Chlorobaculum parvum NCIB 8327: one gene and its partner. The protein of the gene in region 2 binds, or shares a complex with, the protein of the main gene of each other region. Links are inferred from orthologs where the notes say so. Each region holds a gene or a part of one and is shown on either strand. Other genes may lie near its edges.

What was found. The genes of interacting proteins can lie anywhere in the genome.
Region 1: the proteins of CPAR_RS09515 (region 2) and accD are in contact, whole or in part, in a solved structure (PDB 8UXZ), measured with the Escherichia coli proteins. The link is inferred for Chlorobaculum parvum NCIB 8327 from one-to-one orthologs.

Annotation. Positions count from the first base shown.
Region 1 is NC_011027.1:428,995-433,254, forward strand. What follows is about bases 1,387-4,260. They hold accD (acetyl-CoA carboxylase, carboxyltransferase subunit beta), read left to right. Parts: upstream 1,387-2,340; coding sequence 2,341-3,180; downstream 3,181-4,260. Other genes in these bases: CPAR_RS02075 (BamA/TamA family outer membrane protein), read right to left, coding at 1,387-2,070; thyX (FAD-dependent thymidylate synthase), read right to left, coding at 3,350-4,012; clpP (ATP-dependent Clp endopeptidase proteolytic subunit ClpP), read left to right, coding at 4,253-4,260. In the rest of the region: more of CPAR_RS02075, read right to left, coding at 1-1,386.
Region 2 is NC_011027.1:2,063,392-2,068,665, forward strand. Bases 2,303-5,274 are described here. They hold CPAR_RS09515 (acetyl-CoA carboxylase carboxyltransferase subunit alpha), read right to left. Parts: upstream 4,308-5,274; coding sequence 3,297-4,307; downstream 2,303-3,296. Other genes in these bases: CPAR_RS09510 (2-oxoacid:ferredoxin oxidoreductase subunit beta), read left to right, coding at 2,303-3,159; CPAR_RS09520 (HU family DNA-binding protein), read right to left, coding at 4,404-4,679; efp (elongation factor P), read left to right, coding at 4,915-5,274. In the rest of the region: CPAR_RS09500 (hypothetical protein), read left to right, coding at 1-30; CPAR_RS09505 (2-oxoacid:acceptor oxidoreductase subunit alpha), read left to right, coding at 277-2,127; more of CPAR_RS09510, read left to right, coding at 2,131-2,302. UniProt on the Escherichia coli protein: Component of the acetyl coenzyme A carboxylase (ACC) complex. First, biotin carboxylase catalyzes the carboxylation of biotin on its carrier protein (BCCP) and then the CO(2) group is transferred by the carboxyltransferase to acetyl-CoA to form malonyl-CoA.

The DNA.
Region 1 (4,260 bases), 1.6 Mb from region 2 along the record:
CTCGGAAGGCAGGAACGAACTGTCGCGATTGTCGAAGGTGAACTGGCCGCCGAACGAGAGCAGGTTGAGATTGCCGGTTTCATAAGACTGCGAAAGATTGTCCCTGAGATACGACTGCGCATTCTGGAGCGTGACGTTGGCCGTCAGGCGCCCGTTTTTGCTGACTCTCGTGCCGAATGCGGCGGTCAGGCCATAGCGCTGGATGCCAAGCTGACGGGGCTCTCCGGTTGCCTGCAAGCCCTGCTGTTCGGTAAAGGCCAGCTGGCGCGTGTCGATGTCCCGCTGGTCGAAAAAGAGCCTGGTGAACATGGTCAGCGGCGTATGGCCGATCCGCGGCTGGTTGTATTCGAGGTTCAGGCGGTTGTTTTTCTGTCCGATTTTGGTCCAGGCGCCAAGGGAGTTGCCTGTCCCGTGCACATTTTCGTTCCTGAAATCGAGCAGGAGCTGCGCGTTGGAGGTTTCGTCGTAACGAACGCCGATACGAAGCACATTGGCCGGTTTTTCATCCAGCCGCACCATGAGGGTGTTGCTGAAGGGCGAGCCTTGCGATTGCGGGGTTTCGGTGCCGAGGGAGACCCTGTTGAAGACCCCGGTACCATAGAGATTGTCGATCGTCTTTTCAGCATCGGCGTAGCGGAAGGCTCTGTCGGTATCGATTGCAATCTCGCGCTTGATGGGCAACGGCTTGGTGATATGTTTGTCCTGCTCGACCTCAACCTGTTCGATTTTACCGGATGAGAGTTGTACGGCAAGAGTTGTGCCGTTCACCGAGCAGTTCTCGATCTGGACGAGGCTGTAGCCTTGCTGCCGGTAGAGGCGGATCAGCTTTTCAAGTGCGCTGGTCGCCACGGCGTTGGTGTAGAGCCGGTCGAGGATTGGCTCGAAGGCCTGGTCGATCTTTTTTTGTGAAACAGCATTCGAAGGGCCGCCGGTGAGTTCGACCCGCTCAAGCCGGGGGAGTGGTTCAAGTACGAAAGCGGCGGTTCCGGCTTTTTTATCGATTCTGGTCCAGGCACGGCTGAACAGACCGGTTTCCAGAAGTTCTTGCAGGATTTTTTTCGCGTGGGTTCCGCTGCGTACGATGGCGTTGGCCGTTCTGGCCTGTTCGAGATAGGCTGCCGTCGCCGGGATGCCTTCGATGGTTTTGCGATAGCCGGAGAGTGCGATGTCGTGCTTCGGCTCGACCTGGATGCTCCGTTTGATGACGGGGGCGAGCAGGCGGCCTTTGGCGTAGCCGGCGTCGATCAGTTCCGGGATGTCTGAGAAATCGGTCGCCTTGTGGTTTTCGAGGTCGGGCGCGATGACCAGGTCGGCCTGTTCGAGCTGCTGGGGGTACTGCACCTGGGTCAGAATGGTCATGGCCTGGTCGGCGGCCTTCCAGGGAACGTCGAGTTCGCTGCTGTCAGTGTACATCCTGCCGTGCGTGTCCACGGCGACCTTGTAGTCTGCCCCGGCGTTTTCAAGCTCATCAATGGGCAGGTTGGCCACCAGACCGCCGTCGGCAAGTCTCCGGCCGCCCCGCTCGATGGGCTGGTTAAGGATCGGCACCGTGCTGCTGGCCCGCATCGCTTCCGAGAGTGGCCCTGAGGTGAGCGTGACCCGGCGGCCGGAGAGCAGATCAGTCGTGACCGCTCTGAACGAAACCGGCAGATCGGAAAATGAGCTGCCGGTGTGGTACGGTGCGTTGAGCACCAGCAGGTCGATGGTTCGGGTGAAGGTTTGGGCCGCGCTCAGCGATTTGGGCACGACGAGCTTGAATTTTTCAAAACGGATGGCGATGGAGGCCCGGTCACGGATCGCTTTCTGTTCCAGATAGCTGTTGGTTCTGGGCGTTTCGCTATTGAGCGACGTCAGTTTTTCCCAGGGCAGGGCGTGGGCGAGCGAATCGAGCTCTGCGGCTGAGTAGCCTGAACTGTACAGTCCACCGACCAGCGCACCCATGCTGGTGCCGGCGATGCGGTCGATGGGCACCTGCGCCTCTTCCAATGCTTTGAGCACGCCGATCTGGGCAATGCCGTTGGCTCCTCCACCCGAGAGCGCGAGTCCGACGGTTTTGCGCAGGGGGCGCATGGCTGGTAATATTTCGTAACGCTGGCAGGGCGTGGCAAGCGTGTCGGGCCAGACGGTCACAGGCTCGGCGCTGGCGCGTCCGGCCGGGATGAGCTCGAGCACGATCGACAGCAGCAGGGCCAGCCCAATGAAAATCGGGCGTCTGCTCAAGCGCTTGTGCTGTTGATGATTGCAGTTCACAGGAGACTCCGGCAGCAGCCTGTTTTTGAGATGTCGTGGCGAGTTTATATCTTGAATTCCAAAGTAAACTCTTTAGTGGTAATAATAAAAATGGTCTGGTTCAAACGGGGGATACCCTCCATCAAGACAACGGACAAGCGCGACACCCCTGAAGGGTTGTGGTCCAAATGCGACGAATGCGGCGCTGCGTTGCACAAAAAACAGCTCGAAGATCACCTCTACACCTGCCCGGAGTGTGGTCATCACTTCCGAATCAGTCCTGATCTCTACTTCTCGTTCCTGTTCGACGATGGGGCGTGGGATGAATTCGACGGCCAGCTCAGAGCTGCCGATCCGCTTACCTTTGTCGATACGAAAAAGTATCCCGATCGCGTGCGCGACACGATGCAGAAATCGGGAAAGAGCGAAGCGTGCCGGAACGCTACCGGTTCGATGGGTGGTTCCGCTGCGGTTATTTCCGCGATGGATTTCGGTTTCATCGGCGGCTCGATGGGCTCGGTGGTAGGTGAAAAGATTTCGCGGGCGGCTGACAAGAGCGTCGAATTGAACGCACCGCTCATATTGATTTCTCAATCCGGCGGCGCACGCATGATGGAGGGCGCGTTCAGCCTCATGCAGATGGCCAAGACCTCAGCCCGTCTGACGCGACTCGGTGAACGGAACATTCCATTCATCTCGCTCATGACCGATCCGACGATGGGCGGCATCAGCGCTTCGTATGCCATGCTTGGCGATCTGAACATCAGCGAGCCGAAAGCGCTCATCGGCTTTGCCGGCCCGCGAGTTATCCGCGATACCATCAAGCGCGACCTGCCCGAAGGCTTCCAGCGCGCCGAGTTTCTCAAGGAGCACGGTTTCGTCGATATGATCGTTCACCGCAAGGACTTGCGCTTGCAGCTCATCAAGCTGTTCAAGCACCTGCGGGGGTAAACGGAGTGGTATCGGATAGTGTTCTTCAAGGGCGGTTTGTGAACCGCCCTTTTTTTTGTGGGCTGAGGAGGGAAATGGACTGAGTGGACAGTGAAAATGTATGATACTCGGGTATGTTCAGGGCATCCCGACTTGTCGGGATGTCCTTGCTATTGTCAACTATCCATTATCAACTCTCAACTGTTTTCCAGCCCATTGCCTTGCTGATGACCGGGAACTGTTCCATGAAAATCGATTTGATGGCTTCGGCGATGTCGCGGTGCTCTTTCTGGGTGGTCGGGTCGGTGCGGACGTCGAGGTAGTGAATCCAGCTTCGCACGGAACCTTTCATGTAGAGCCGGGTCTGCGTGCCGAGCGGCAGCAGCACGCGGGCGCTCTCCTTGGCAATGCCCTTCTCCAGCGCCTCTTCGTAGCTGTCGAATGCGAGCTTCGCAATCTTCTCCTGCGCTTCGTCGAACCATGCCACGGTTGCTTCGTCGAGATCGTCCAGCGAGTTCTGCCGGTTCTTCGTATCCTGCCGCCTCGGCTGGTACTTTTCGGTCGTCTGCGCTTTGGCATAGCGCTGCGAGAACTCCTGGAAGCAGAAGCTCCGGTGCCGGAGAATCTGCGGGGAGATGGCACGGGAGGTGGTGATTTCGACGGTCATGTCAACCATCTCGAACACGCTCCAGTGCTTCTTGTCAATGCAGTAGGAGAGCAGCTTCTCGTAGTCCGGCGTCTCCTGATGCGGGCTCGAAACCCTCGCGCAGTAGGCCATAAGGCCTTCGGGGGTAAGCTGGCGGTCGTCGATTTCGATGAGCGGATTGGTGACGGAAATGAGGCGTACCTGCATGGCTATTTGGCGGTCTTGAGTGGTGGTATGAAGCGTTCAATATACCAAAAGTCGGAGAGGCGACGGAGGTGCTGTTTTATTAATTTAAGGAAAGCGGAACCGGATTTCAGGAATTCTTGTTTCGTCTCTGTATTTTAGGTGATCTTTTGCAGGGCTTCGTTACGATCTGGCAAGGATTTCTGCGAAGCTGTAACACACGGGGGCCTTATCGCCGGTTTCCGCAAAAAAAGTTTGAAGCATATGGCTAA
Region 2 (5,274 bases):
ATGGTGGTCGAGAAGAAAAAAGAGCAATAGCGCCCCCATCCTCTTGCATCAAGCCTTCAAGGACTTTATATTTAACAATTGGCAAAAATTTGCCTCGGGCTGAGCATTGTCTGCCCGAACCCTCCGTTAGTGAGATTTTCTCCATACAGCCACGACATCGACTTCATGCCATGATCTGGTCATGCTTTGGAGTTGTTTTTGTCGTCAACAGACTTTTTCCTGGAAAACAGGAAGAAAGGTAACAGAGGTGACACTGCAATCTTAAACAATAACGACATGGTAACATCGAAAACCAGCGTGTCTGTGCTTTTTGCCGGTGACTCCGGCGACGGCATGCAGCTTACTGGCACCCAGTTCGCCAACACGGTGGCCGTTTATGGCTCGGACCTGAACACCTTTCCCAACTTTCCTTCGGAGATCCGCGCTCCTGCCGGCACCATCTCCGGCGTTTCGGGCTTCCAGATGCAGTTCGGCAGCAAGGCAATTTACACCCCCGGTGCGAAGTTCGACGTCATGATCGCCATGAACGCGGCGGCCCTGAAAGCCAACCTGCATAACCTGCACCACGGCGGCATCATCATTGCTGACAGCGACGGCTTCGACGCCAAGAACCTGCGCCTCTCCGGCTATGGCGAAGAGAACAACCCGCTGACCAATGGCAGCCTTGACGATTACCGTGTCTTCGACATTCCGGTCATCTCTCTTACCCGCACAGCCCTGGCCGACACCGGCCTGAGCGTCAAGAACATCGACCGTTGCAAGAACATGTTCGTGCTCGGCGTGCTCTACTGGCTCTACAGTCTGCCGATCGACACCACCGTCGATATGCTGAAGTCGAAGTTCAAGAACAAGATGGACATAGCTGAGGCCAATATCAAGGCGGTAAAGGCCGGTTACAACTTCGGCGAGACCACGACCATGTTCTCCGACTTCGGGCGCTTCAGCGTTGCTCCGGCTGGCAAGACTCCCGGCACCTATCGCCGCGTGACCGGCAACGAAGCCTCCGCTATCGGTCTGGCTGCCGCAGCTAAAAAGGCTGACCTGAAGCTGTTCCTCGGCTCTTACCCGATCACTCCGGCCACCGAAATTCTGCAGACCCTCGCCAACCTCAAGAAGTGGGGCGTCAAAACCTTCCAGGCTGAAGACGAAATCGCCGGCGTGCTGACCAGCATCGGCGCTGCCTACGGCGGTTCCCTGGCTGCAACGAGCACCTCAGGCCCCGGCCTTGCGCTCAAGAGCGAAGCCCTCGGCCTTGCGATGATTCTCGAAATTCCGCTCGTGGTGGTCAACGTGCAGCGCGGCGGCCCGTCGACCGGCCTGCCGACCAAGCCCGAGCAGTCCGACCTTTACATCTCGATGTTCGGTCGCCACGGCGACGCCCCGGTGCCGGTCATCGCGGCCTACTCGCCGGTCGACTGCTTCTACGCAGCTTACGAGGCTGCCAAGATTGCCGTCGAATACATGACCCCGGTGATCTGCCTGACCGACGGTTACCTTGCCTTCAGCTCCGAACCGATGCTGATCCCCTCCGGCGATTCGCTGGCAAAGATCACGCCGGTCTTCGCCAAAGAGCGCAAAGCCGATGACGAACCTTACCTGCCCTACAAGCGTGACGAGCGCGGCGTAAGGGCGTGGGCTATCCCCGGAACCAAGGGCCTCGAACACCGCATCGGCGGTCTGGAGAAGTGGGATCAGACCGGCAATGTTTCGCACGACCCGGCAAACCATGCTCTGATGACGAAGCTCCGTGCCGAAAAGGTAGAGCGCGTCGTCGATATCGTGCCCGACCAGACCATCGACAACGGCCCCGAATCAGGCGACCTGCTCGTGCTCGGCTGGGGTTCGACCTACGGCGCGATCAAGATTGCTGTGGAGCGCGGTATTGAAGCGGGCCTCAGCGTCTCGCACGCACATCTGCGTTACCTCAACCCATTCCCGAAGAACCTCGGTGAGCTTTTCGGCAAATTCAAAAAAGTGCTCATCCCGGAGAACAACAACGGCCAGCTGGTGCACATCATCAGGGACCGCTTCCTTATCGAACCGGTCAGCTATACCAAGGTCGAAGGCCTGCCGTTCAACGAGATGGAACTCGAAGCAAAAATCACCGATATCGTAAAGGAGCTCTAAATCATGACCGAAACCCATACCCAACTGACGGCGAAGGATTTCACGTCGAACCAGGAACCCAAGTGGTGTGCCGGCTGCGGTGACCACGCCGTCCTCCAGCAGCTGAAAAGCGCCATGGCCGAACTCGGGCTCAAGACCGAAGAGGTTGCGGTGATCTCGGGCATTGGCTGTTCGTCGCGTCTTCCCTACTACGTCAACACCTATGGCCTGCACGGCATCCATGGCCGCGCCCTTCCGGTGGCCAGCGGACTGAAAGCGGCCAACCCGAATCTCAGCGTTTGGGTTGCGACCGGTGACGGCGACGCTCTCTCGATCGGTGGCAACCACTACATCCACACGATCAGAAGGAATCCCGACATCAACATCATCCTTCTGAATAACGAGATCTACGGTCTCACGAAAGGCCAGTACTCCCCGACCTCGAAACTCGGTCAGAGGACGGTCACCTCGCCACAGGGCGTCATCGATTATCCGATGAACACCATCGCCCTCACGCTCGGCTCGGGCGGCACCTTCGTCGCAAGGGTCATGGATCGCGACGGCAAGTTCATCCGCGAGGTCTTCAAGCGTGGTGCCGAGCACAAGGGCACGGCGCTCATTGAGATCTACCAGAACTGCCCGATCTTCAACGACGGCTGCTTCGCCCCGTTCACCGACCGCGAGCGCAAAGCCGACACGACCCTCTACGTCGAGCACGGCAAACCGCTGGTTTTCGGCAAGGACGACCAGAAGGGCATCCGCCTCGACGGATTCACCCCGAAGGTGGTCGATCTGAACGACTCGTCGGTTTCGAAGGATGATCTCTGGATTCACGACGAAAACGACTTCAACAAGGCGAACCTCCTTTCTCGCTTCTTCGACGATCCGAACGCCTCCGAAGAGGTGCTCCCGAGACCTTTCGGCATTTTCTACGTCGAGGATCGCTTCACCTATGAAGAGGCTCTGGACGCACAGGTCGCAAAAGCCCAGGAGAATGGCGAAGGCACGCTCGACGAGCTGCTTGCCGGAAAAAGCACCTGGACGATCAAGTAAGCTGTACACAGCTGTACACCAACAAAAAACCGGCTTCGAGCCGGTTTTTTTGTTACAAGTCTGACATGCTATGTCTTCAATAAAAAAGCAGGCGTCGGAGAAAACTCCGCGCCTGCTCGAAAAATGTCAACGATCACTCAGGCTTCTGCCTCGTTCCATACTCCCATCGAAGAGAACTTCGCGATGCGCTCATCCACCAAAGTTGAGGCATCTTTGCTCAACAGCCCCTGCAACTCCTCGATCAGCATCGACTTGAGGGTCGAAGCCATCACTTCCGGCTTCTGGTGCGCGCCACCGAGCGGCTCGGGCACGATGCGGTCGATGATTCCCTGGGCAAGCAAATCGTCAGCCGTGAGTTTAAGCGCTTCGGCAGCCTGCTCCTTGTAGTTCCAGCTCCGCCAGAGGATCGACGAACAGCTTTCCGGCGAAATGACCGAGTACCAGGAGTTTTCGGCCATCAGAATTCGGTCGCCGACGCCGATGCCGATCGCTCCACCGCTGGCGCCTTCGCCGATAATGACACAGATAACCGGCACTTTCAGCCCGGCCATTTCGTACAGGTTGCGCGCAATCGCTTCGGCCTGTCCGCGCTCTTCAGCCTCGATGCCCGGAAACGCTCCGGGAGTGTCGATCAGGGTGATAACCGGCTTGCCGAACTTCTCGGCCATTTTCATAAGGCGAAGCGCTTTTCGGTAACCTTCAGGCTGCGCCATACCGAAGTTCCGGTAAAGGTTCGATTTGGTATCGCGCCCTTTCTGGTGGCCGATGACCATGACGCTTTGCGAAAAACCGGAATCCTTGTCTTCAAGACGAGCCAGGCCGCCGATGATCGCCTTGTCATCTCCAAATTGACGGTCGCCCGACAACTCGACGAAATCTTTCGTCATCATGTAGATGTAGTCGAGCGTGTAGGGGCGTTCCGGATGACGGGCCAGCTGCACCTTCTGCCACCGGGTCAGGTTTTTGTAGATCGTTTTGCGAAGTGACTCAACCTTGGCTTCGAGGGCTTCGATCTCGCCTCTCAGCCCTTCGCGGCTTTCCGTACGGGCATCAAACTCTCCGCTTTTCAGATACACCCTCATTTCGCTGAGCTTCTCTTCAAGCTCATAGAGGGGTTTTTCAAAATCAAGGACAACTTTGGCAGCCATAACGTGCGTACTCCTGATAAAAAAAGTCCATCACTGCGCAAGCATATGATGGACTCTTAACATTCGATCGATGATAACTTCTTTTTCGGTAGAGGGTTAACAGCCAATCTCGTCTTTAAGTGCCTTGCCCGGTTTGAACTTGACAACTTTCTTAGCGGCAATGGTAATGGTTTCACCAGTCTGAGGATTGCGCCCCTGACGTTCGGCGCGATCTCCGGTCGTAAAGGTTCCAAAGCCAACCAGAGTTACATCATCTCCACCTTTCAGGGTAGAGGTCACAACGTTGATGAAGGCGTTCACCGCTCTTTCGGCTTCCGCTTTGGTCATGCCGGTCTCTGCGGCAATTTGTTCTACTAACTCGGCTTTCGACATAAGAAGTGTGCGATTTACGTTGGAGGAAAAATAGCTTATCTCTTTCCAATTACTACTATAAGATCAATTTACAGACTGACAAACAAACATCCAATTTGTTTTTACGCTTGTTCAGGGCGGGTTTCGACTCGTCATTGGTATTGAACGCCTGCGGTGTTATATTCATTTTCTTTTTTCTTTTAACCATTGTTTTGCAGGCACCGCTCAGAAATCGCCTGTTTCACCTAATCACGTCATGGTTTCAATAAGCAACGTCTCAAAAGGGGCCATCATCCGCTGGAAGGGTGAACCCCACAGCATCGAAAGCCTTGTGCATCGCACGCCAGGCAACCTTCGCGCCTTCTATCAGGCCAGCATGAAAAACCTCAAGACCGGCCGCAACGTCGAGTACCGCTTCAGCGCCACCGAGCAGGTCGATGTCATCGTCACCGAGAGAAAGAAATACCAGTACCTCTATCGAGACGGTGAAGATTATGTCATGATGGATACCGAAACCTTCGACCAGATCAACGTGCCGGAAGTGGCCATCGGTTCTGCATCACGCTTCATCAAGGATGCCGTGATGGTCGATATCGTGTTTGCCGATGACGGCTCG